DNA from 3 places in the Lysobacter sp. Soil_C_15 genome. Region 1 is predicted to be linked to each of the others. Evidence: riboswitches for the same ligand, from Rfam matches in the RefSeq annotation. Region 1 holds a riboswitch; each other region holds the start of a gene.
What was found. A riboswitch is a leader RNA that binds a small molecule or an ion and turns the genes downstream of it on or off. The one in region 1 is predicted to bind cobalamin.
Positions count from the first base shown of each region.

Region 2: it holds a riboswitch for cobalamin, as region 1 does, so the genes downstream of both, btuB (TonB-dependent vitamin B12 receptor) here and AC3A57_RS20495 (ribonucleoside-diphosphate reductase subunit alpha) in region 1, are expected to answer to the same signal.
Region 3: it holds a riboswitch for cobalamin, as region 1 does, so the genes downstream of both, btuB (TonB-dependent vitamin B12 receptor) here and AC3A57_RS20495 (ribonucleoside-diphosphate reductase subunit alpha) in region 1, are expected to answer to the same signal.

Region 1 covers NZ_JBDGIR010000011.1:41,609-49,308, reverse strand. The annotation lists gene AC3A57_RS20500 (ribonucleotide-diphosphate reductase subunit beta) at 1-663, opposite strand, end outside; gene AC3A57_RS20495 (ribonucleoside-diphosphate reductase subunit alpha) at 796-3,147, opposite strand; cobalamin riboswitch at 3,564-3,866, opposite strand; gene AC3A57_RS20490 (DUF2339 domain-containing protein) at 3,989-6,730, shown strand; gene AC3A57_RS20485 (DUF3999 domain-containing protein) at 6,748-7,700, shown strand, end outside.
Region 2 covers NZ_JBDGIR010000005.1:294,494-302,193, reverse strand. The annotation lists gene bioD (dethiobiotin synthase) at 1-703, opposite strand, end outside; gene AC3A57_RS14145 (GAF domain-containing protein) at 776-1,258, shown strand; gene AC3A57_RS14140 (TfoX/Sxy family protein) at 1,255-1,698, shown strand; cobalamin riboswitch at 1,839-2,087, shown strand; gene btuB (TonB-dependent vitamin B12 receptor) at 2,210-4,057, shown strand; gene AC3A57_RS14130 (hypothetical protein) at 4,369-5,301, opposite strand; gene AC3A57_RS14125 (hypothetical protein) at 5,309-7,700, opposite strand, start outside.
Region 3 covers NZ_JBDGIR010000008.1:14,568-22,267, forward strand. The annotation lists gene cbiB (adenosylcobinamide-phosphate synthase CbiB) at 1-315, opposite strand, end outside; gene AC3A57_RS17585 (cobyrinic acid a,c-diamide synthase CobB) at 352-1,620, opposite strand; gene cobO (cob(I)yrinic acid a,c-diamide adenosyltransferase) at 1,734-2,384, opposite strand; gene AC3A57_RS17595 (hypothetical protein) at 2,381-2,992, opposite strand; gene AC3A57_RS17600 (hypothetical protein) at 3,045-3,689, opposite strand; gene btuB (TonB-dependent vitamin B12 receptor) at 3,737-5,584, opposite strand; cobalamin riboswitch at 5,725-5,962, opposite strand; gene AC3A57_RS17610 (TonB-dependent receptor plug domain-containing protein) at 6,195-7,700, shown strand, end outside.

The DNA.
Region 1 (7,700 bases):
CGCGAACGCCATGTGGCAGCTCTCGTCGCGGAACACCCAGTTGGTGCCCGAGGCCAGGCCGTTGAGCAGGCCGCGCGAGCGCAGGTAGTAGACGTAGGCGAAGGCGGCGAAGAAGAACAGGCCTTCGATGCAGCCGGCGAAGCAGATCAGGTTGAGCAGGAACTGGCGGCGCTGCTCGCGGGTCTCGATCCGCTTCAAGTCCTGGATCGAGTCGATCCAGCGGAAGCAGAACTCGGCCTTGGCCCGGATCGAGGGGATGTTCTCGACCGCGGCGAAGGCCTTGGCGCGCTCGTTCGGATCCGGCAGGTAAGTGTCGAGCAGGGTCAGGTAGAACTGCACGTGCAGCGCTTCCTCGTACAGCTGCCGCGACAGGTACATGCGCGCTTCCGGCGCGTTGATGTGCTGGTACAGGTTCAGCACCAGGTTGTTGGCGACGATGCTGTCGCCGGTGGCGAAGAACGCGACCAGGCGTTCGACCAGGTGCCGCTCGGCCGGGCCGAACTTGTGCTTGAGGTCGTTGACGTCCTGCGAGAAATCGACTTCCTCGACGGTCCAGGTGTTGCGGATCGCGTCGCGGTACATCTCGTAGAAATGCGGATAGCGCATCGGCCGCAGGGTGAGATCGAAGCCGGGATCGAGCAGGCGGGGCGGAGCGATGGACATGGCGGTTCCTTGATGCTTTTCCCTTCTGCCGCGCGCGGCAGAAGGTGCCCGAAGGGCGGATGAGGGCGGTGCGGGCGCGCGGCCCTCACCCCAACCCCTCTCCCGCATGCGGGAGAGGGGCTTTGCGGCGCGTTACTGGCAGGCTTCGCAGGCTTCCGGGTTTTCCAGCGAGCAGGCGATGGCCTCGCTGGGCGTGTAGTCCGGCTTGGGCGCGGCCGCAGCGGCCGGGGCGCTGACCGTGGTCTTGGCGATCTTGGTCGCCGGGCGCGAACGCAGGTAGTAGGTGGTTTTCAGGCCCTTCTTCCAGGCGTACATGTACATCGAGCTGAGCTGGCCGATGTTCGGGCTTTCGATGAACAGGTTGAGCGACTGGCTCTGGTCGATGTAGGCGCCGCGGTCGGCGGCCATGTCGATCAGCGAGCGCATCGGCAGCTCCCAGGCGGTGCGGTAGACCTGGCGCAGCGATTCGGGGATCTCGTTCACCGCCTGGATCGAGCCTTCGGCCATCTTGATCCGGTCGCGCATGTCCGCGGTCCACAGGCCCAGGCGCTTGAGCTCTTCGACCAGGTACTTGTTGACCACCAGGAAGTCGCCGGACAGCGTCTCGCGCTTGAACAGGTTCGACACCTGCGGCTCGATGCATTCGTAGCAGCCGGCGATCGAGGCGATGGTCGCGGTCGGGGCGATCGCGATCAACAGCGAATTGCGCAGGCCGTGCTCGGCGATGCGCTTGCGCAGCGCGTCCCAACGCTCGGGCTGCGAAGGCGTCACGCCCCAGGCTTCGAACTGCAGCTCGCCGACCGAGGCGCGGGTGTCGGCGAAGGCCGGGTGCCGGCCGTGCTCCATCGCCAGTTCGTTCGACGCCGACAAGGCGTGGAAGTAGATCGCCTCGGCGATCTCCTGGGCGAGCTTGCGCGCCGGTTCCGAGTCGAACGGCAGGCGCAGCTTGAAGAACACGTCCTGCAGGCCCATCGAGCCCAGGCCGACCGGGCGCCACTTGAGGTTGGCGCGGCGCGCGGTCTCGATCGGGTAGAAGTTCAGGTCGATGACCCGGTCGAGCTGGCGCACGGCCAGGCGCACGGTCTCGGCCAGCTTGTCGAAATCGAACGCACCCTTGCCGTCCTCGTATATCTCGACGTGGTGCGAGAGATTGATCGAGCCCAGGTTGCACACCGCGGTCTCGTCCTGCGAGGTGACCTCGAGGATCTCGGTGCACAGGTTCGACAGATGGATGACGTTGCCGTCGCGCAGGGTCTGGTTGGACGCGCGGTTGGACTTGTCCTTGAAGTTCATCCAGCCGTTGCCGGTCTGCGCCAGGGTGCGCATCATCCGGCCGTAGATGTCGCGCGCCTTGACCTTCTTGGTCGCCAGGCCGGCGGCTTCGGCGGCGCGGTAGGCGCGCTCGAACGCCTCGCCCCACAGGTCGGTCAGCTGCGGCACCTTGGCCGGGTCGAACAGCGACCAATCGCCGTCGGCTTCGACCCGGCGCATGAATTCGTCCGGAATCCAGTTGGCCAGGTTGAGGTTATGGGTGCGGCGCGCTTCGTCGCCGGTGTTGTCGCGCAGTTCGAGGAATTCCTCGACGTCGGCGTGCCAGGGCTCCAGATACACGCAGGCCGCGCCCTTGCGCTTGCCGCCCTGGTTGACCGCGGCGACCGAGGCGTCGAGGGTCTTCAGCCACGGCACGATGCCGTTGGACAGGCCGTTGGTCGAGCGGATCAGCGAGCCGCGCGAACGGATCCGGGTATAGCTCAGGCCGATGCCGCCGCTGAACTTGCTCAGCTTGGCCACGTCCATGTAGCGCTTGTAGATCGCTTCCAGCGAATCGTCCGGCGAGTCCAGGAGGAAGCAGCTCGACAGCTGCTCGTGGGTGGTGCCGGCGTTGAACAGGGTCGGCGAGGACGGAATGTAGTCGAGCTGGGCCATGCGCCGGTACAGCGCCAGGGCGTCGCCGACGTCCTCGCTGAGCGCGCAGGCGATGCGCAGGAAGAACTGCTGCGGGGTCTCGATCACGGTGCGCGCGGTCGGGTGGCGCAGCAGGTAACGGTCGTAGAGGGTGCGCAGGCCGAAGTAATCGAAGCGGGCGTCCAGGCCGCGGTCGATCGCGTCGTTGAGCTTGCGCGCATGGGCCTGGACGAATTCGAGCAGGCGCTGGTTGATCAGGCCGAGCTCGTGGCCGCGCTGGATCGACTGCGAGAAAGCGTGGATCTCGACTCCGGCGACTTCCTTCTCGATCACCCCGGCCAGCAGGCGCGCGGCGAGGCGGCCGTACTCGGGCTCCTCGGCGGTCAGCAGGGCGGCGGTGCGGATCGACAGTTCGTCGAGTTCGCGGGTGGTCGCGCCGTCGTACAGGCCGGAGATGGTGCGGGTGGCCACGCGCATCGGGTCGACCGAGTACAGGCCTTCGCCGCAGCGGGTCACCGCGCGCACGATCTTGTTCAGGTCGACCGGTTCGCGGCGGCCGCTGCGCTTGGTCACGCTCATGGTGAGGTTGGCCGCGGGCGGCGTCAGGGCGAAGCCGGGCGCGGCGGAGGCGTCCTGGCGGGTCGGGGCGGCGCCGGCGGGGGCGGCGGCGACGGAAGGATCGGTGGCGAGCGTGGTCATGGGCGTCTCCGGGGCATGGGCGCACGGGTCGCCGTCCTTCCCGCGAAGGGCGGCGTGCGGAAAGCGCGGACGCGCCATCGCGACGGGCCGCGCGCGCGGCGTCGCCGATGGCACGGCCGTGCCCCCGCGGGCGCGGAAACTCGGGAGCGTGCTGGCAGGGTGTCGCACGCGCCGAGACGGGCGCGGCCCGTTCCGCGCATGGCGCCGAAACGGACGGACGCGGCGGCGGCGAGGCCCTCGCGTTGCGACACCGGCCGTCTTCCCCCGAAGACTCCTGGGCCGGTACCGCGCGGTGTGCAGGCGCGCGGCTGTCGGCAGGTCTTCGGGCTCGGGACTTGAGAGCGAGAAAAGAGCGCAGAGAAGCGAGGAGTGAGTAAAGCCCTTGGGGCCGCTTGTCTCACTTCTCGCTGCTCTGCGCTCCACTCCTCGCTCTTGCCTACTAAGGCCGCTTCCCAGGCGCTCCGCCCAGTGCCATGACCCGTTCGTTTCCCATACCGCTGCGGGGCAGCGCCGGCTTCGGGCGGCGTCCAACGCCTTGCCCCTACCGGCTTCCCTTTTCGGCCGATCTCGCGACCGGCACCGACGGGCACAACATAGTGTGGTTCGCTCGATCCGTCAACGCGATATATGGTGAGGCAGTGAGATGCGAGGAGAGTCAAGCCCCTTAATCGCCAAGCCCGGCATGGTGTAACGTGCGCGCCATAAGGACCGGGAAAGCGTGATGGAATCACTACTCGTGTTGCTGGCGCTGGCGGTGCTGCTGGTGCCGGTCTTGCTCGTGGTCGCCCTGGTCCAGATCGCCGGGCTGAAGTCGCGGGTGAGCGAACTGGAGCGCGTGCTGACCGGCCTGCGCAGCCAGGCCGAGACGCGCGAACCGACCCTGGCCGAACGCATGGCGGGCGAAGCGCCGCCGCGGCCGGTCCCGGCCACTGCGCCGCCAGCGGCCGTCGCGGCCCAGGACGGTCCGGCGTCCGCATCGCCGCCGCCGCCGCCGTTGCCGTCGGCCCCGCCGGTGGCCGCGCGCGCCGCGCCGCCGCCCTTGCCGCCGCGCCCAGCCGCGCCGCGGGCGCCGGCCGCACCTCCGCCGCCGGACGTGTTCACGCTCGGCTTGCGCTGGCTGCGGCGCTGGTTCAGCGAAGGCAACGTGCCGGTCAAGGTCGGCGTGCTGGTGTTGTTCGCCGGCGTCGCCGCCCTGCTGAAGTACGCCAGCGACCAGGGCTGGATGCGCCTGCCGATGGAATTGCGCCTGAGCGGCGTGGCCCTGGCGGCGATGGCCGGCCTGGTGTTCGGCTGGCGCCAGCGCGAACGCAAGCGGGCGTTCGCCTTGAGCCTGCAGGGCGGCGCGATCGGCGTGCTGCTGCTGGTGGTGTTCGCCGCGTTCAAGCTGTACGGGATGATCCCGGCCGCGGCCGCGTTCGGACTCAGCGTGGCCCTGGTGGCCGGCGCCGGGGTGCTGGCGGTGCGACAGAACGCGCTGGCGCTGGCGGTGTTCGCGATCCTGGCCGGCTTCCTCGCGCCGATCTGGCTGTCGACCGGCTCGGGCAACCACGTCGCCCTGTTCGGCTATTACGCCGTGCTCAACGCCGGCATCTTCGCCATCGCCTGGTGGCGGCCGTGGCGGGCGCTGAACCTGCTCGGCTTCGCCTTCACCTGGGGCATCGGCACGCTGTGGGGCGTGCTGCGCTACCGCGCCGAGCACTTCGCCAGCACCGAACCGTTCCTGCTGCTGTTCTTCGCCTTCTATCTGCTGATCCCGGTGCTGTACGCACGCCGCCGCGCCGCCGGGCGACGCGACCTGATCGACGGCTGCCTGGTGTTCGGCACGCCGTTGATCGCGTTCTCGCTGCAAGCGGGTTTGCTGGAAGGCGAGCGCATGCCGCTGGCGTTCTGCGCGCTGGGCCTGGGCGCGCTGTACGCGCTGCTGGCCGCGGCGCTGCGCCGCGATGCGCGCTTCGTCGGCCTGGCCACGCCCTATGCCTTGCTCGCGGTGGGCTTTGCGACCCTGGCGATCCCCTTGGCCCTGGCGGCCGAAGCCACCGCCTGCGTGTTCGCCCTGGAAGGCGCGGCCTTGGTCTGGCTGGGCCTGCGCCAGCACCGCCTGCTGCCGCAGCTGACCGGCGCCGGCCTGCAACTGGCGGCCGCCTTCGCGTTCGCGATCGGCGCCAGCGATGCGGTGTGGGACGCGCAGCGTCCGCTGCTCAATGCCAGCTTCGCCGGCGCGCTGCTGATCGCCGTCGCCGGTTTCGCCAGCGCCTGGAGCCATCGCCGCAGCGCCGCGCCGCGACTGGCCTTGCCGTATTACGTTTGGGGGCTGGCCTGGTGGCTGGGCGCGGTCGGCAGCGAGATCGCCGAGTTTGTGATGGCGCGCGAACGCGTCGATGCGGTGCTGATGCTGATCGCTGCGACCGGCCTGGCCGCGGCCGAGGTGTTCCGCCGCCACGATTGGCGCGCGCTGTCGGCGACCGCGACCTTGGCCCTGCTCGCGGCGGTGCCGCTGGTGTTCGCCCAGGTCGAAGCGCACGGGCAGCCGTTTGCCGCATTGGGCGGGCTGGCCTGGGCGGCGTATGCGCTATGCGGCGCGCGCAGCCTGGCCGCGCTGCGCGAGCGCGCCGGAGCGGAACTCGGTTTCGCCCATGCCGGCTGGCTGTGGGCCTGGACCTTGGCGATCGGCATCGGCCTGCACCGCTGGCTGCGGCCCGACGGCCGCACGGTGCCGGTCGACGAGGTCTACGGCAGTGGCTGGGGCGCCGCGGCGGTGCTGTTGCCGGTGCTGGCGAGCGCGGCCCTGCTGCTGTGGCGTCCGCGCGCGATCGGCTGGCCGGTGGCGGCGCAGTTGCCGCGTTGGCGCGCGCCGTCGCTGGCCTCGTTCCTGCTGGCGGCGTGGCTGGCGATCGCGCTGTACGCTTTCGACCCGGCGCGGTCCTCGCCGCTGCCGTGGTTGCCGCTGTTGAATCCGCTCGGCCTGCTGCAGTGGGCGGCGCTGGCGATCGCCGGCGTGTGGCTGGCCTCGCCGCTGGTCGAGGCCGGCCTGGGCAGGCGCCGCGTGCCGTTGCTGGCGGCGGCCGGGTTCGGCCTGATCACCCTGGAGGTGCTGCGCGCTGCGCATGCCTGGGGCGCAGTGTCCTGGGGACCGTCGATGTTCGACACCAGCCTGGTGCAGACCAGCCTGACCGTGGTCTGGAGCGTGCTCGGCGTGGCCGGCTGGATCGCCGGCTCGCGCCGCGGCCAGCGCGGCCTGTGGCTGGCCGGAGCGGTGCTGATGGCGGTGGTGCTGGCCAAGCTGGTGCTGGTCGACCGCGGCCACCTCGGCAATCTGCTCGGCATCGCCTCGTTCATCGCCTACGGCCTGCTGTGCACCGTGGTCGGCTACTTCGCGCCGGCGCCGCCGTCCGCTGCGGCGCCGGCAGCGCGTTCTTCGTCCTCGACGGCAACCTCATCCGACTCCGCGGAGACCGGCGTTTGAACTTCCCGACTGTTGCGTTGCGTTCCCTGCCGCGCGCGTTCGCCGCGCTGTGCCTGCTGCCGCTCGCCGCCGTCGCCGCGCCACGCGACGACTACGCGCGCCAATGGCCGTTGCGGCTCGGCCGCGACGACGGCGGCGCCTACCGGGTGGTGCTGGACGAGTCGGTGTACCGCCAGGTGCGCGATGCGCGATTGCGCGACCTCGACGTGCTCGACAGCGCCGGCAGGCCGGTGCCGGCGGCGGTGTTCGCGCCGGAACAGCCGCTGGCGCGCGCGCCGCAACGCGCCAGCCTGCCGTGGTTCGCCTTGCCGGCCGCGCCGGCGGACGCGGCCGGCGCGGGTTGGGAGCTGATCAGCGAGGTCGAAACCGACGGCCGCCTGCGCCGGGTCGAAGCGCGCAGCACCGGCGGCGCGCGCGCGCCGCAGACCGCGTTGTTGATCGATGCCAGCCGGCTGCGCTCGCCGATTCTGGCGCTGGAACTGGAATGGGCGCCCGGCGCCGCGCTGGAGGCGACGTACCGGGTCGAGGCCAGCGACGATCTCGACCGATGGCGCGCGGTGCCGAGCAGCGGCCGGCTGATCGACCTGCAGCGCGGCGGCCAGCGCTTGCTGCAGCGGCGCATCGTGTTCGATCCGGTCGGCGAGCAGGCGCGCTATCTGCGCCTGACCCCGCAGGATCCGAACGCGACGGCGCCGATCAGCGCAGTGATGGCCGAACTGGCCGCGGACGCGGCGACCGCGCCCTTGCAATGGCGCGAGCTCACCGGGCGTCGGGTCGAACAGAGCGAGGGCCGGGTCGAGTTCGAGTTCGAGCTCGACGGACGCTTTCCGATCCAGCAGGCCGACGTGGCCCTGCCGGGCAATCACGCCCTGGAGTGGCGGCTGAGCAGCCGCGACACGGCCGAGGGGCATTGGGTCGCGCGCGCCGGGCCGTGGATGGCGTACCGGGTCGATGGCGAAGGCGCCGGCGA
Region 2 (7,700 bases), on a different contig from region 1:
GCAGCCGGCCCCAGCACGGCATCGGCAGGCGCGCGCGCAGGATCTCGAAGTTCTCGTCGGCGCGGGCCATGTCCGGGTCGATGCCGTTGGCGATCCAGCCGATCGCGCGCACCCCGTCGGCCTGCAGCGCGCGCGCGCTGAGCCGGGCGTGGTTGATCGCGCCCAGGCGCAGGCCGACCACCAGCACCACCGGCAGGTCCAGCGCGCGCACCAGGTCGAGCTGGTCCAGCGCGGCGCTGATCGGCGCCGCCCAGCCGCCGACGCCTTCGACCACCACGCAGTCGGCCTGCGCGGCCAGTCGCGCATGCGCGGCGCGGATCGCGTCCAACTCGATGCGCACGCCGGCCTCGGCGGCGGCGATCTCCGGCGCCAGCGGCTGCGGCAGGGCATAGGGATTGACGTCCTCGTAGCGCGGCCGCGGCAGGCTCGCCGCCTGCAGCAGCAACGCGTCCTCGTTGCGCCAGCCGTCCGGCCCCGGCTCGCAGCCGCTGGCTACCGGCTTCATGCCGACCGCGCGCAGGCCGCGCGCGCGCAAGGCATGCAGCAGCGCCGCGCTGGCCACCGACTTGCCGATGCCGGTATCGGTGCCGGTCACGAACAGGCCCGGCGGGCAGGCCGGGCGCGCGTCCGGATCGCCGGCGTCGGCGCGTTTTGCGTCCGTTGGTCGGATGGCGTCGGCGACCGAAGGCTGGTTGTGACTCATCTCGCGCTTTTGTTCCTGCTTCCCGGATCGGCCCATGGTAGTCGCGCAAGACGCCGCTGTTACACTTCCTCGATGTTTACCGCCTCTTCTTTGACCGGCAGCAAGGCCGAGCAATACCAACAGCTGGCCGCGCAGGCGCGCGGCCTGCTCGACGGCGAACGCGACCGCGTCGCCAACGCCGCCAACCTGTCGGCCCTGATCGCGCACGCCCTGCCCGACCTCAACTGGGTCGGTTTCTATTTCTACGACGGCCGCGAACTGGTGGTCGGCCCGTTCCAGGGCCTGCCGGCCTGCGTGCGCATTCCGCTCGACAAGGGCGTATGCGGCGCGGCGGCGTCGACCCGGCAGACCCAGCGGGTCGCCGACGTGCACGACTTCCCCGGCCACATCGCCTGCGATGCGGCTTCGCGTTCGGAACTGGTGGTGCCGCTGCTGCGCGGCGAGGAGCTGATCGGCGTGTTCGATCTCGACAGTCCGTTGCCGGAACGCTTCGACGCCGACGACCAAGCCGGCCTGGAAGCGATGGCCAGGATCTACCTGGAGTCGCTCGCATGAGCGCGGCCAAGATGCGCAACATCGGTCCCAAGAGCGCCGCCTGGCTGCGCCAGGTCGGCCTGCGCACCCACGAGGACCTGGCCGCGGTCGGCACGGTCGAAGCCTTCATGCGGGTCAAGCGCGCCGGCTTCAAACCGACCCTCAACCTGCTGTACGCGATCGAGGGCGCCCTGCTCGACTGCCACTGGCAGGAGATCAGCGAGGAGCGCCGGCAGGAACTGATCCTGGCCGCCGACGCCGCCACCGCGCTGCTGCCGGCGCCGCGCAACAAGCCGGCCGCCGCTCCGGTGCGCACCACCGTGCACGCCGACGAGGGCTACGAGACCGGCGCCGGCTTCGCCGCGGCCGGCGAGCGCGACGACGGCCACGGCGACGGTTTCGACCGCGACGGCGGTGCCGATGAGCGCGGCGAGCGCGCCGAAGACGGCGAGCGCGACTGAGCCGGGGCGGCCGCCTTCATTCGAACGCCCCCCCCCCCTGCCCTGCCGCCGCCGATCCGGGGCGATGCCGCCGCGCGGGCAATGGGCCGGGCGGCTCCCTTTCGGACCGCCCGTTCGGACAGCCCGCCCGCCATCGCGTAGAATCCGCCCCGCTTCGAGGTGACCCCACGGCCGACCGCCACGGGGTTGAAACGGGAAGCCGGTGACGCGCCCGGGCCGACGGATCTTCCGCCGGCGCCGCGCCCAGTCCGGCACTGCCCCCGCAACGGTAAGCGAGCCAGGTCGCGGCCTGCGCCACTGTGCGATGCACGGGAAGGCGCCGCGACCGGAAGCCGGCACGGCCGGCTTCGCCCGCGAGTCCGGAGACCGGCCTTGAGGCACCATCGGTTGCGATGCGGAGGGCGTCGCGGCACGGCCGCCGTTCTCGCGCGCCCGTCGTCGTCCGCCTCCTCCCCCGCCGCCTCCTTCGCCGTTTTGACGCGCGCCGATGCGCGCGTCGTGGAGCTTTGCCATGCGTGCCCTGAATCTGTCCTTCGCCATCGCCTGCGCGCTCGCGCTGCCGGCCACCGCCCTCGCCGCGCCCGCGGGCGAGGCCACCGATCTCGACGAGGTCGTGGTCACCGCCAACCGCACCGCGGTCAGCGTCAACGACGCCCTGAGCCCGGTGGAAGTGCTGACCCGTACCGAGATCGAGCGCAGCCAGGCCCGCGACCTCAACGACCTGCTGCGCGGCCGCGCCGGCATCTCGCTGTCCAACCAGGGCGGCGCCGGCAAGCTCAGCACCCTGTTCCTGCGCGGCAGCGAATCCGACCACGTGCTGTTCCTGGTCGACGGCATCCGCATCGGCTCGCCGACCTCCGGCCTGGCCTCGCTGCAGGACCTGCCGCTGGCGCTGATCGACCGGATCGAAATCGTCCGCGGCCCGCGCTCGAGCCTGTACGGCGCCGACGCCATCGGCGGCGTGATCCAGGTGTTCACCCGCCGCGAGCGGCAGGGCTTCGCTCCGCGCGTCCACGTCGGCGGCGGCAGCAACGGCGCGATCGAGTTCGGCAGCGGTTTCGGCGGCCGCAGCGGCCGCGGCTGGTTCGGCGCCGACTACAGCTTCCGCAAGACCCAGGGCATCGATGCCTGCCGCGGCGCCGGTTTCCCGGTGTTCGCCGGCTGCTTCACCGACGAACCGGACCGCGACGGCTACGAAAGCCACGCGCTGTCGCTGCGCGGCGGGATCGATCTCAACGAGCAGTGGAGCATCGAAGGCCAGGCGCTGCGCGCCGAAGGCCGGAACGACTACGACGGCAGCTTCGTCAACTACTCGCAGACCGTGCAGCAGGTGATCGGCGGCAAGGTCCGCTGGCGCCCCAGCGAGACCGTCAACGTGCAGCTGGTCGCCGGCCGCAACGTCGACAGTTCGGACAATTTCCTCGGCTCGCTGCCGATGGGCTTCTTCAGCACCGACCGCGACAGCGCCAGCTTGCAGGCCGACTTCGCCGTCGCCGACGGTCACGTGCTGACCGCCGGCTTCGATTGGCTGCGCGACCGCGTCGACAGCGACACGATCTACGACGAGGCCGAGCGCGACAACAAGGCCGGCTTCGTCCAGTACCAGGGCCGCTTCGGCGCCCACTCCTTCGAAGCCAGCCTGCGCCGCGACGACAACGAACAGTTCGGCGGCCACACCACCGGCGGCGCCGCCTGGGGCCTGGACTTCGCCGAGAACTGGCGCGTCACCGTCGGCTACGGCACCGCGTTCAAGGCGCCGACCTTCAACGAGCTGTACTACCCGTTCTTCGGCAACGCCCAGCTCAAGCCGGAAGAGTCCAAGACCTGGGAAGTCGGCCTGGCCTACCGCGGCGACAACTTCAACGCGCGCATCGACGGCTTCGACACCCGCGCCGACGACCTGATCACCTTCGACGCGGCGATCAACCTGCCCAACAACATCGAACGCGCGCGCATGCGCGGCGCCGAGATCGGCATCGACACCGAGTTCGCCGGCTGGACCCTGGCCGCCAGCGCCAGCTTCCTCGACACAGAGAACCGTCGCGGCTTCAACCGCGGCAACGATCTGCCGCGCCGCGCCAAGCACAGCGGCCGCATCGACCTGGACCGCGCCTTCGGCAAGTTCCGCGTCGGCGCCACCGCGGTGGGCTACGGTTCGCGCTACGACGACGCCGCCAACAGCACCCGCCTGGGCGGCTACGGCACCTTCGACCTGCGCGCCGAGTACGCCTTCACCCCGGCGCTGAGCCTGCAGGCGCGCGTGGCCAACGTGTTCGACCGCGAGTACGAGACCGTGTCGTACTACAACCAGCCCGGCCGCGAGTGGTTCCTGACCCTGCGCTACGCGCCGGCCAACTGAGGCGGATTCGCCGCGGCGGCAAGAACGAACAAGCCCGGTGTATGCCGGGCTTGTTCGTTTCGGGTGTTCGGCATCGAAGCGAGGAGCGCGGAGAACGAGCAGCGGCGACTGCCGCGCGCCGGTACCGCTTCGCCCCCTCATCCGCCCCTTCGGCGCACCGTCTCCCGCAAGCGGGGTGAGGGGGAACGACGGCGACCGCTTCGCATGGCCCGATCGAATCTGATCGAACCCTCTAAGCCCCTCTCCCGCGTGCGGGAGAGGGGTTGGGGTGAGGGGAACCCGACCGCCGTTACCGCTTCCGTTCCGAAAACTCACGTCGGCCGCAACGAACACTGCACCCACGAGCGCCCGGCCACGTCGGCGACCACGCCCATCACGCCGTGCCGCCAACGTCCGTCTGCCGGCCCGCCGATCAGTGCGCGGTGCACCGGCACCGTGCTCTCGTCGCCGCAGCGCTGCAGGCGCGCACCGGCTTCGGCATCGTCGCGGAACACCGCCTTGGCGATCACGAACCAGCTCAAAGCCAGCGGCTGGCCCTGCGCCGACAACACCAGGCTCAAACCGCTGGGACGCGGCAGCTCCGCCCCCGACAACAGCTGGTCGAGCTGGCGCATCAACGGCCCGGCGTCGCCGAGCGCGGCCTGCGCCATCGCCGCCAGGCGCTGCCGGTCGAGTTCGTGCGCGCGGGCGTAGAACTCGGTGGAGCCGTCGGGATTGACCCCGCACAGCCGCCACACCAGCAGCGAGGAACGGAACCAGGGATGGCGCTCGCTCCACCACGGCGGCAGACGCCCAGCGGGCAGATCGACGTAGAGCTTGGTCGCCAGCGAGTTCTCGCCGTGCCGGGCCGAGGCCCAGGCGCCGAAGATCAGCCGGCCGTGGCGCTGGTGCTCGAACCAGGCGCTCAGGTCGCCCTGCCAATCCAAGGCCTGCGCCGCCAGCGCCAGTCGCTCGCGATCGTCGGTCTCCGGCGCGGCGACCTCGGCGGCCCAACGCAGGCTGGACTCGCGCGAGCTCCACGAGAACTCCACCGGCACGCCGGTGTTGGTCAGGTCGCTGAAATCCCAGGCCACCTCGGGCCACAACGAGCGCGACAGCGGCGCCAGAGTGCGGCCGAGCAAGGCCTCGGCCGCGGCGGCCGGGCCCGGCAGCACCCGGCTCAGGCGCTGCAGGGTCGCGGCGATCGGCGCCGGCAGCGCCTCGGCCGCCGGTTCGCGATTACGTTCGGCAAGCATCGCGTTCATGCCGGCCTCACAGCACCGCGACCAGTTCTTCGGTCTCGTCGACCCAAGCGCGCTGGTCGAACTGCCCCTGCATGCCGACGAAGGTGTAGCGGCGCCGGTACTTGCGCAGGTCCTTGTTGCGCAGGGCGATGCGCAGCTTGGCCGGGTCGGTCTGCACGCCGGGCATCTCGATGCGTTCGCTGCGCTCGTAGCTGCCGTCCTTGTACTTGACGTCGATATAGACGCGCTTGACCTGCAGCGGGTCGAAGGTCGGGATGAACTCCAGCTGCAGCGCATCCTCGAAGCTGTCGTGGACCACGATCTGCGGCACGTCGACCTCGACCGGCGCGGTCGCCGGATCCGGCTGGGACGCGCCCTTGCGCCGCTGGATCAGCTGGTAGGTCACCCCGCGGTTGGCCGGACCCGGCTTGGCGCCGCGCAGGCGCCAAGTCTTGGGCCCGCTGTCCTTGCTCAGGACCAGGCTGGTGCGCGGCTCGGGACTGGAATAGCCGCGCGCCTGCAGCCGCACTTCGATCGAGTCGATCACGTCCCAGTCGATGTCGCCGGGAATCGCGTTGATCTCGCGGAACTCGACGTGCTCGTAAGGGTTCACGAACAAGGTGCGGTCCTCGGTCGAGGACGCCGGGATCGTGTACGTGTGCCGGTCGGCGGCCCAGTCCGATTGCGGATTGAAGTGGAACTGGTAGGCGGCGTCGTAGTCGATATCGCGGGTCTGGTTCATGAACACTTCGAACCGGCGCACGCCATGGTCGTCCGGGGTGAACACGAAGTCGGCGTGCTTGTGGTCGCGCGGCTTGCTCTTGTCGCCGTAGTCCAGCGCCACCTGCGCCGACAGCAGGTCGATCGGCTCGAACGCGATCGGCAGGCTGGCCTCGACCGCGAACTGGCGGAAGAACGGATCGTCCAGGTCGATTTCCTTGAAGTACTTGGACTTGTCGCGCAGGTCGCCGAGCATCAGGCCGAAGAAGCCCTGCGGCGCGTAGGTGCGGCGCGTGGCCTCGGCGCGGTTGTAGCGCAGGGTCAGCTTCTTGCGCTCTTCCTGGCGCACGAACTTGAGCTTGAGCGACAGGCTGACCGCGGTCGGCGGCGTCGGCACGGTCGGCTGCGGCTGCGGCTGCGGTTGTGGCTGCGGTTGCGGCTGCGGCTGCGGCTGGGGTTGCGGCTGAGGTTGCGGCTGCAGCGAAGCCGGGCGGCGCAGTTGGCCGCGCCAGCGGCTGGGCTGGGTGCCGGCGACGCGGCCGGTGACGTGGACCACGCGGTTGTCCGGATCGCCGCCCATCGGCGAATGCGAACCCGGACGGCTGTCGGCCGGGTTGTCGCCGCTGGCGGTGTGCGAGGTGACCGTGGCGCCAGCGCGGCGCGCCACCGCCAGGGCTACGTCGAGGCGGCGCTGCGACAGCGACTGGTTGTGCGAACGCCGTTGCGACTCGCTGGCGCCGCTGACGTGCTCGTGGCTGGCATAGGCCTGCAGGCGCACGTTGCGCGGCGGCGGCAGGCTGCGGATCCACTCGGCCAGGCGCTCGGCGCCGCGCTGCGGTCCGGTCCAGTCGCCGTCGCCCTGGATGCGCAGCGTGCCCGAAGCGTCCTGGTAGCGCGGGTCGGTGGTGGTGTTCTCGACATAGGCGCGGTACTGCGGCGACGGCGGGCTGACCCGCCAGCCGGACGCGGCCGGCTTGTCGAAATCGAAGAACAGGCCGAAGGTCTGTTCCTGGGTCGCGGCCGGCCATTCGACTTCGATCAGCCGCGAACCGTTGGGGTCGACGTTGACGGTGCAACGGCCTTGCGCGTCCAGCGCCACCGGCTGGGTATCGACTTTGACCACCGCGCCGGCGCCGGTCACGGTGATGGTTTCGCTGAGGCCGCTGCTCGACGGCGCGTGGCTGACCGACTGCCCGGCGGGCAGCGGCGAGGGCTGCTGCGATTCGACCGTCAGCACCGCCGGCTGGATCTGCGCCGGCGGCAGCGAGGTGCCGGTGCCGGTGCCGGGCGCGGTGCCGGGGCTGGTGGCGGTGGTGCCGTTGAAGCCGGGCGCGCTGCTGCCCGGCGGCGTGCCGGTGCCCGGCGGCGTGCCCGTGCCCGGCGGCGTACCGGTGCCGGGCGGCGTGCCCGTGCCCGGCGGCGTACCGGTGCCGGGCGGCGTGCCCGTGCTCGGCGGCGTACCGGTGCCGGGCGGCGTGCCCGTGCTCGGCGGCGTACCGGTGCTGGGCGGCGTGCCCGTGCTCGGCGGCGTACCGGTGCCGGGCGGCGTGCCGGTGCCCGGCGTGGCGCCGTCGGCGGCCAGGCGCCCCGGCACCAGGGTCGGTTCGAACCACTTGCTGAGCAGGTCGTTCTTGAAGAAATCCAGCGCCCATTGTTCCTGGTCGCGCCGGTCTTCGGCATCGGTGAAAGCTTCGACCTGG
Region 3 (7,700 bases), on a different contig from region 1:
CAGGGCGCAGGCCACCGGTATCGCGTGTTCGTCGAGGCTGCGCAAGCCGATGCACAGATACAGCGCGACCGCGCCGAACAGCACCTGGGCCCAGGCCGACCACGCGGCCAGCGCCAGTTGCACGTAAGCCGTCGCCGCGACGATGGGAACCACCGCCAGCGCCCAGGCCAGCACGCCGCGCAGGCGCCCGTCGGCGTGCGCCTGGGTTTCGATCGCCCGCGCCAGCCGGCCGAAACCGACCAGCGGATGCGCGCGTCGCGGTTCGCCGAGCGCGGCGTCGAGCATCACCCCGGCGAACAGGGTCAGCACCAGCAACGCGGCGCTCATGACGGCAGGCTCATGGCAGGGCATTCATGGCAAGAACAGACGCACCGCCGCGTCGGGATTGGAAGGGAAATAGAAGTGCACGAAGCTGGCGTTGAGCCGGCGGTCGCGGTACAGCGCCTCGCGGCTGGGGCCGCCGTTGGGGTTGTGCGAATGCGCGATCGGCGCGGCGGCGATTTCGGCGCGCGCGTAATGGAAGGTGTGGCCGCGCAGTTCGCCCTCGGGCAGCGCGACCGACTGCAGCCCCAGTGCGGCCAGCTTCGGCTGCAACGCCGCGTGGCCCGGCAGCAGGCCGGCCATCTCGCCCTGGGCGCCGTCGCGGTCGCTGAGCCGGTCCAGCGCGTACAGCAGGCCGCCGCATTCGGCCAGGATCGGCGTGCCGGCGTCGCGGCGCGCGCGCAGCTCCGCGCCCAGGTCGGTGCGCGCCGACAAAGCCGGCAAATGCAGCTCCGGGTACCCGCCCGGCAGCCACACCGCGTCGCAGGACGGCAGCGCATCGCCCGCCAGCGGCGAAAAGAACGCCAGTTCGGCGCCGGCTTCGCGCAGCAGGTCGAGGTTGGCCGGATACAGGAAGCAGAACGCGGCATCGCGGGCGATCGCGATGGTCTTGCCGCGCAGCGCCGGCGGCACCGGCGGCGGCGCGCTCGCGGCGAACTCGACCGGCGGCGGCAGCTCGGCGTCGGCGTGTCGGCCCCAGGCATCGGCGAGCGCGTCCAGGCGCGCATCCAGATCGCCGAGTTCGCCCGCGGCCACCAGGCCCAGGTGCCGTTCCGGCAAGGCCATCGCCGGATCGCGCGGCAAGGCGCCGAGCCAGCGCAGCGACTCCGGCAGGCTCTCGCGCAACAGCCGCGCGTGATACTCGCTGCCGATCCGGTTGGCGGCGACGCCGTACACGCGCACGTCGTCGCGGTAACGCGCCAGGCCGGCGGCGAGCGCACCGAAGGTCTGCGCCATCGACGAGCCGTCGATCGCCGCCAGCACCGGCACGCCGAGCGCGACCGCCAGGTCGGCGCTGGACGGCTTGCCGTCGAACAAGCCCATCACCCCTTCGATCAGGATCAGATCGGCCTCGCCGGCCGCCCGATGCAGGCGCGCGCGCACCTCGGCCTCGCCGCACATCCACAGATCGAGTTGGTAGACCGGCTGCCCGCTGGCGCGCTCGAGCACCATCGGATCGAGGAAATCCGGGCCGGTCTTGAACACCCGCACGCGCCGCCCCTGCCGCGCGTGCCAACGCGCGATCGCCGCGGTGACGCTGGTCTTGCCCTGGCCGGAGGCGGGGGCGGAAACCAGCAGCGCCGGGCAGGAGGCGGGATTCGGGACTCGGGACTCGGGACTCGCAGAAGCGGGACAGCCGACGGTCTCGGGCTTGGCGAGTCCCGAGTCCCGAGTCCCGAGTCCCGTCGAGCTCACAGCTCAATCCCCTTCTGCGCCTTGATCCCCGCCTTGAACGCATGCTTGACCATGCGCATCTCGGTGACCGTGTCGGCGGCCTCGACCAGCGCGTCGGGCGCGCCGCGGCCGGTGATCACCACATGCTGGCGTTCGGGCCGGGCCGCGGTCGCGGCGAGCACGTCGTCGAGGGCGATGTAGCGATGCGCCAGGGCGATATTGAGTTCGTCGAGCAGGACGAAGTCGTAATCCGGGTCGGCCAACATCCGCGCCGCCACCGCCCAGGCCGCCTGCGCGGCGGCGATGTCGCGCTGCTTGTCCTGGGTCTCCCAGGTGAAGCCCTCGCCCATCACGTGATAGTCCAGTTCCTCGAACTTGCGGAAGAACGCTTCTTCGCCGGTCGAGAAACTGCCTTTGATGAACTGCACCACGCCGCAGCGCAGGCCGTGGCCGAGCGAGCGCGCCAGCATGCCGAAGCCGGACGAGCTCTTGCCCTTGCCGTTGCCGGTGTTGACCACCAGCACGCCGCGCTCGACCGTGGCGCGGGCGATCTTGCGGTCGATCAGTTCCTTCTTGCGCTGCATGCGCTCGCGATGGCGCTCCTCGGTGGTCGCGGCATAGCCGGCGCGCGATTGCGCGGCCTGGTCGGCAGGCCCGTGCGCGCTCATGCCGCCGCTCCGACCCGCTGACGCTGGCCGGCCAGCCGGACCAGCGCGTACACGGCGAAACCGGCGCCGACATAGCCGGCCAGGGTGCCGAGGCTGCGCGGGTAGTACTGCGGCACGCGCTCGAGGAAACCGGCCAGGCTGGCGTCGGGATAGCGGCCCGACAGGAAGTAGAAGCCGCCCTTGGAAATAAGGTACGCCGCCACCGAGGTCGCCAGCAGCACCAGCGCCAGGCGCGGCACCGCGCTCCAGGCGTCGCGATGCGCTCGCGCATAGATCCGGCCGCCGAACCACAGCGCGCCGTAGGCGAAGGCCAGCGCCCAGTACGCCGGCGACAGGCACCAGTCGGTAATCCGCCCCTGCGCCAGGCTGCCCAGGTCCAGCGCCGAGGACAGCAGGAACAGCGCCGGAAAGCTCCAACCCGGGCGCAGCAAGGCGCCGGCGAGGAAGAACACCGCCCAGGACGCGCTGGGCAGCGCGTCGACGCTGGCGAAATGCTGGCCGCGGGTGCAGATCATCAGCACCGCCAGGGCCAGGCCGACGCCGATCTGGGCGGCGCGCGAACGCAACGGCAAGGGGGCGGAAGCGGTGTGTTCGTGGGTCGTGGACATGCTCGGACTCCGGTGACGGAACGGATGGATGGCGGCGCGGCTCGCGGCGGACTCAGCCGCGACGCTGGGCGATGGCGAGCTGGCCCAGGTGATGGGCTATCACCGCGTAGAAACCCAGGGCGACGGCGATGTAGCCCAGCGTGGTGCGCACGAACAGCGGACCCCAGCGCCACAGCCGGCTGGTGTACTCGGCGAAGTTGGGATCGGCGTAGCGCCCGCCGAACCAGTAGAACGCGCCGTTGGAGATCAGGAACGAGACCGCGGCGGCGAGCGCGGCGACCGCGAACACCGTCGCCAGCGCGCGCCATTGCGGCGCCAGCCGCGGCGCGATCCAGCGCCCGCCGTACCACAGCGCGGCATAGGCGAGCAGCAGGAAGGCATAGGACGGGGTCACGCAGTAGTGCTGGAAGAAGCCCAGCCCGCGCGAGGTGATGGCGAGGTAATCGACCGCCACCGCCATGCCCAGGTAAGCCACGAAGCCCGCGTGCCGGCGCAGCCAAAGACCGCCGAGGAAGAACACCGCCATCGACGCGTCCGGCAGGTGCAGCAGGCTGCCCAGATGGTGGAAGCGGGTGCCGAGCATCAACACCAGCAAGGCGCCGGCCACCGCGGCGCGGACCGGCGCGGACCAGGCGGCCGCAGCCGCAGGCGCTACGGCGTGGGCATGGGCGGCGATCGGGCGGGACGATGGGTTCATCGGCGGATCTCGGTGGGGCCGGCGAGCGCCGGCGGTGGCGCTGGTTCTCAGCGGGAGGGCCGGTAGCGCAGGCTCAGCAGGTAGTTGCGTCCGGGCTGGTTGTAGAACGCGGCGGTCTCGTAGCGGCGGTCGAACACGTTGTTGGCGCTCAGCTGCACGCTCCAGGCCGGATGGAAGGCGTAGCCCAGGCGCAGATCGGCCAGCGCGTAACCGCCCAGCCGGCGGCTGTTGGCGAGGTCGTCGTAGCGCTCGCCGGCGGCGTAGACGCTGGCGCCGAAGGAGAACGCGGACACGCGCCGGTCCAGGTCGATGCGTGCGCTGTGCCGCGCGCGGCGCGGCAGCCGATTGTCGCGATTGGGGCCCGGGCTGAGGTTGCGCGGGTCCAGCCAGGTCGCGCTGGCGCGCAGGTCCCACTGCGCCAGCTGCGTGTCCAACGCCGCTTCCAGGCCGCGGATGCGCGCGCTGTCGACGTTGCCGGGCAGGCCGATCGAGGCGTCGTAGGCGATCAGATCGTCGATCTTGTTCTGGAAGGCGTTGAGCGACCAGACGTGCTGGCGGCGCTCGCCCCAGGCGGCGCGCAAGCCGAGTTCGACGCTGCGCGAGGTTTCCGGGCCCAGCTCGCGGTTGCCGTAGTTCGGGTAGTACAGCTCGTTGAAGGTCGGCGCTTTGAACGCGGTGCCGTAGCTCGCGGTCAGCCGCCAGGCGTCGTTGAAGTCCCAGCCCCACAGCACGCTGCCGGTGGTCTTGCCGCCGAACTGGCTGTCCTCGTCGCGGCGCAGGCTGGCCTGCACGGCGTGGGCGCCGAAGTCCTGCTGCCACTGGCCGAAGGCGCCGCGCAGGATCCGGCTGTCGCGGGCGTAGGCGACGTTGCTGTCGATCCGGTCGCGCTGCCAGTCGAAGCCCAGGCTCAACAGGCCCGGCCCGAGGCCGAGGTCGGCCTGCAGCGAGCCCAGCTCGCGCCGGGTTTCGAAGGTGCTGGAGTACTTGCCGTTGCGATAGGCCTCGCTGAGATCTTCGCTGCGCCCGGCGCTGGCGCTGAAGCCGACGCGCTCGCTGGGTCGATAGCGCAGCTTGGCGCCGAGCACCTGTTGCACGCTGTCGGCCTGGTTGTTCTGGCTGCCGTCGTATTCGTTGTAGGCCTCGGCGCGGAACGCGCGCGCCTCGGCCTCCCAACGTTCGTCGAAACGGTAGCCGCCCTGCACGGTCAGCGACTGGTTGCGATAGCCGTCGCGATCGGGCGAGTGGGTGAAACAGCCGGCGCCGCGCGGCGCCGGCTTGCCGCGGCAGGCGTTGATGCCGTCGGTGTCTTCGTGCGCGGCGTTGACCGAATACCAGCCGCGCTCGCCCTTGCCGGCCACGCCGGCGCTGGCTCGGTGGGTCTGGTAGCTGCCGATCGCGGCGCTGAAGCTGGGCGCGAACGCGCCCTGCGGGCGGCGGGTGAACACCTGGATCACCCCGCCCAGGGCTTCGGAGCCGTACAGACTGGAGAACGGCCCGCGCACGATCTCGACCCGCTCGATCTGCTCGACCGGAATGTCCTGCAGCGCGGTGCCGCCGCTGGTCGCCGAACCGAGCTTGATGCCATCGACCAAGACCAGCACGTGGTCGGATTCGGTGCCGCGCAGGAACAGCGACGTCTGCTTGCCGGCGCCGCCGTTGTTGGCCAGCGACACGCCGGGCGCGCCGCGCAACAGGTCCGGCAGCGAGGTCGGCTGGCGCCGCTCGATCTCGGCGCGGTCGATCACCGTCACCGCGGCGAGGGTGGCGTCCTGGGTCTGGGCGGTGCGGGTGGCGGTGACCACGACCTGGTCGAGATCGACCGCAGCGGGCGCGGCGAGGGCCAGCGCGGGAGCGGCGAGCACGCCGCCGGCGAAACACAGGGAAGCAAGACGCAGGCGTGGGGCGCAGCAAGGCAAAGTCACAGGCGGTCTCCAGGGCCGCGCTCTCCCGCGCGGCCGTGATCGGTCGTGACAGAAGGCGGAAACGGCCAGGAGACGGCGCACGCGCGCCTTCGCCCCGAGACCGGCCCACCGCCTGTCGGTTCGCGCTCCGGGCCGGTCTCCGGGCTCGCGAGCCGATCCGGTCCTGTGCGGAACCGGCATCGCGTACCGCGCCTTCCCGTGTCGGAACACAGTGGCTGCGTGCGGTACGTCTACTCGCCTACCGTTGCGGGGGCAGCTCCGGCTTGGCCGCCTGCGAGGCAGACGACGACCGGATTCCCGTTTCAATCGCCGGCGAATGTGCCGGCGATCACCTTGAGCGCGGGCATCTTAACAGTCGGGCCCGGTGGCGACGCCAGCGTATGGGGGCGCTGGGCCCGAATGAGCGACGCCGTATCGGGCAACGGCGACCGGGCGGAACGCCGAATCGGCACCAATATGTGTTTCGTGGCCCGATACCACTTTTGGACTATTGCCGATAGTCGGACTTTGGCGGCTTTATTGACCGATTGTTATGCGCGTGTTAAATGCAATGACATCGCTGTCAATCCCTCAAGGAGTCGCCATGCACGTCCGCCGTACCCCCGCCGGCCCGCGCCATCCCCTGGCCCTGGCTCTGCTGCTCGCTCTCGCTGTCCCGGCTTATGCGCAGGACGCGCCGCAAAGCGACGCCAAGACGCTCGACCAGGTGATCGTGACCGGCACCCGCGTGTCCGACCGCACCGTCGCCGAATCGACCGCGCCGATCGACATCATCACCCCCGAAACCCTCGAGGCCACCGGCACGGCGGAGCTGGCGACCGCGCTGTCGCGCGCCCTGCCCTCGCTGAACTTCCCGCGTCCGGCGATCACCGACGGTACCGATGCGGTGCGCCCGGCGCAGCTGCGCGGCCTGGCCCCGGACCAGGTGCTGGTGCTGGTCAACGGCAAGCGCCGCCACACCACCGCGCTGATCAACCTCAACGGCAGCCAGGGCCGCGGCTCCTCGCCGGTGGACCTCAACGCGATCCCGATCGCCTCGATCGAGCGGGTCGAGGTGCTGCGCGACGGCGCCTCGGCCCAGTACGGTTCCGACGCCATCGCCGGCGTGGTCAACGTGGTGCTCAAGGGCTCGGGCCAGAACGGCTCGATCGCCGCGCGCTACGGCCAGTACAGCGCCGGCGACGGCGAGCAGTACCAGCTCTCCGGCGACGCCGGCTTCAATCTCGGCGAGAACGGCTGGCTGCGCCTGGCCGCGCAGGGCGGCCACCAGGACCAGACCAACCGCGCCCGCCCCTTCCAGGGCCGGGTCGAGCAGCGCTACGGCGATCCGGAAATCGACCACGGCGCGTTCTCCTACAACGCCGAGTACTCGCCGGTCGAATACCTGAGCTTCTATTCGTTCGGCAGCTACAGCGAACGCGACGTGCTGTCCAACGGCTACTTCCGCTTCGCCGGCGACCCGCGCAACATCCCCTCGATCTACCCCGACGGCTTCCTGCCGCAGATCCACAACGTCAGCAAGGACCGCGCCGCGGTGCTGGGCGTGCGCGGCGAAACCGCCGGCGGCACCCAGATCGACTTCAGCTACAACTACGGCCACAACGGCCTGACTTTCGACATCGAGAACACCCTCAACCGCAGCCTGGGCCCGAGCTCGCCGACCGAGTTCTACGCCGGCGCGCTGGAAGTCACCCAGCACGTGCTCAACCTCGACTTCACCCGCGCGATCGAGCTGGGCTGGAACTACCCGCTGACCCTGTCCTGGGGCGCGGAATGGCGCGGCGAGGAGTTCAGCCAGCGCGCAGGCGAGCCGCTGTCCTACGCCAACGGCGGCGTCGCCGCGCCGAACGGCCAGATCATCCCCGGCGCCCAGGTGTTCTCCGGCTTCCGCGCCAGCGACGCCGGCGACTTCGACCGCCACAGCTACTCGTTCTATCTCGACGCGGAAACCGACGTCACCGACAAGTTCTCGATCGGCGCCGCGGCCCGCTACGAGAGCTACAGCGACTTCGGCGAAACCACCTCGGGCAAGCTGTCGGGCCGCTACGCCTTCACCGACAAGGTCGCGCTGCGCGCCACCGCCTCGACC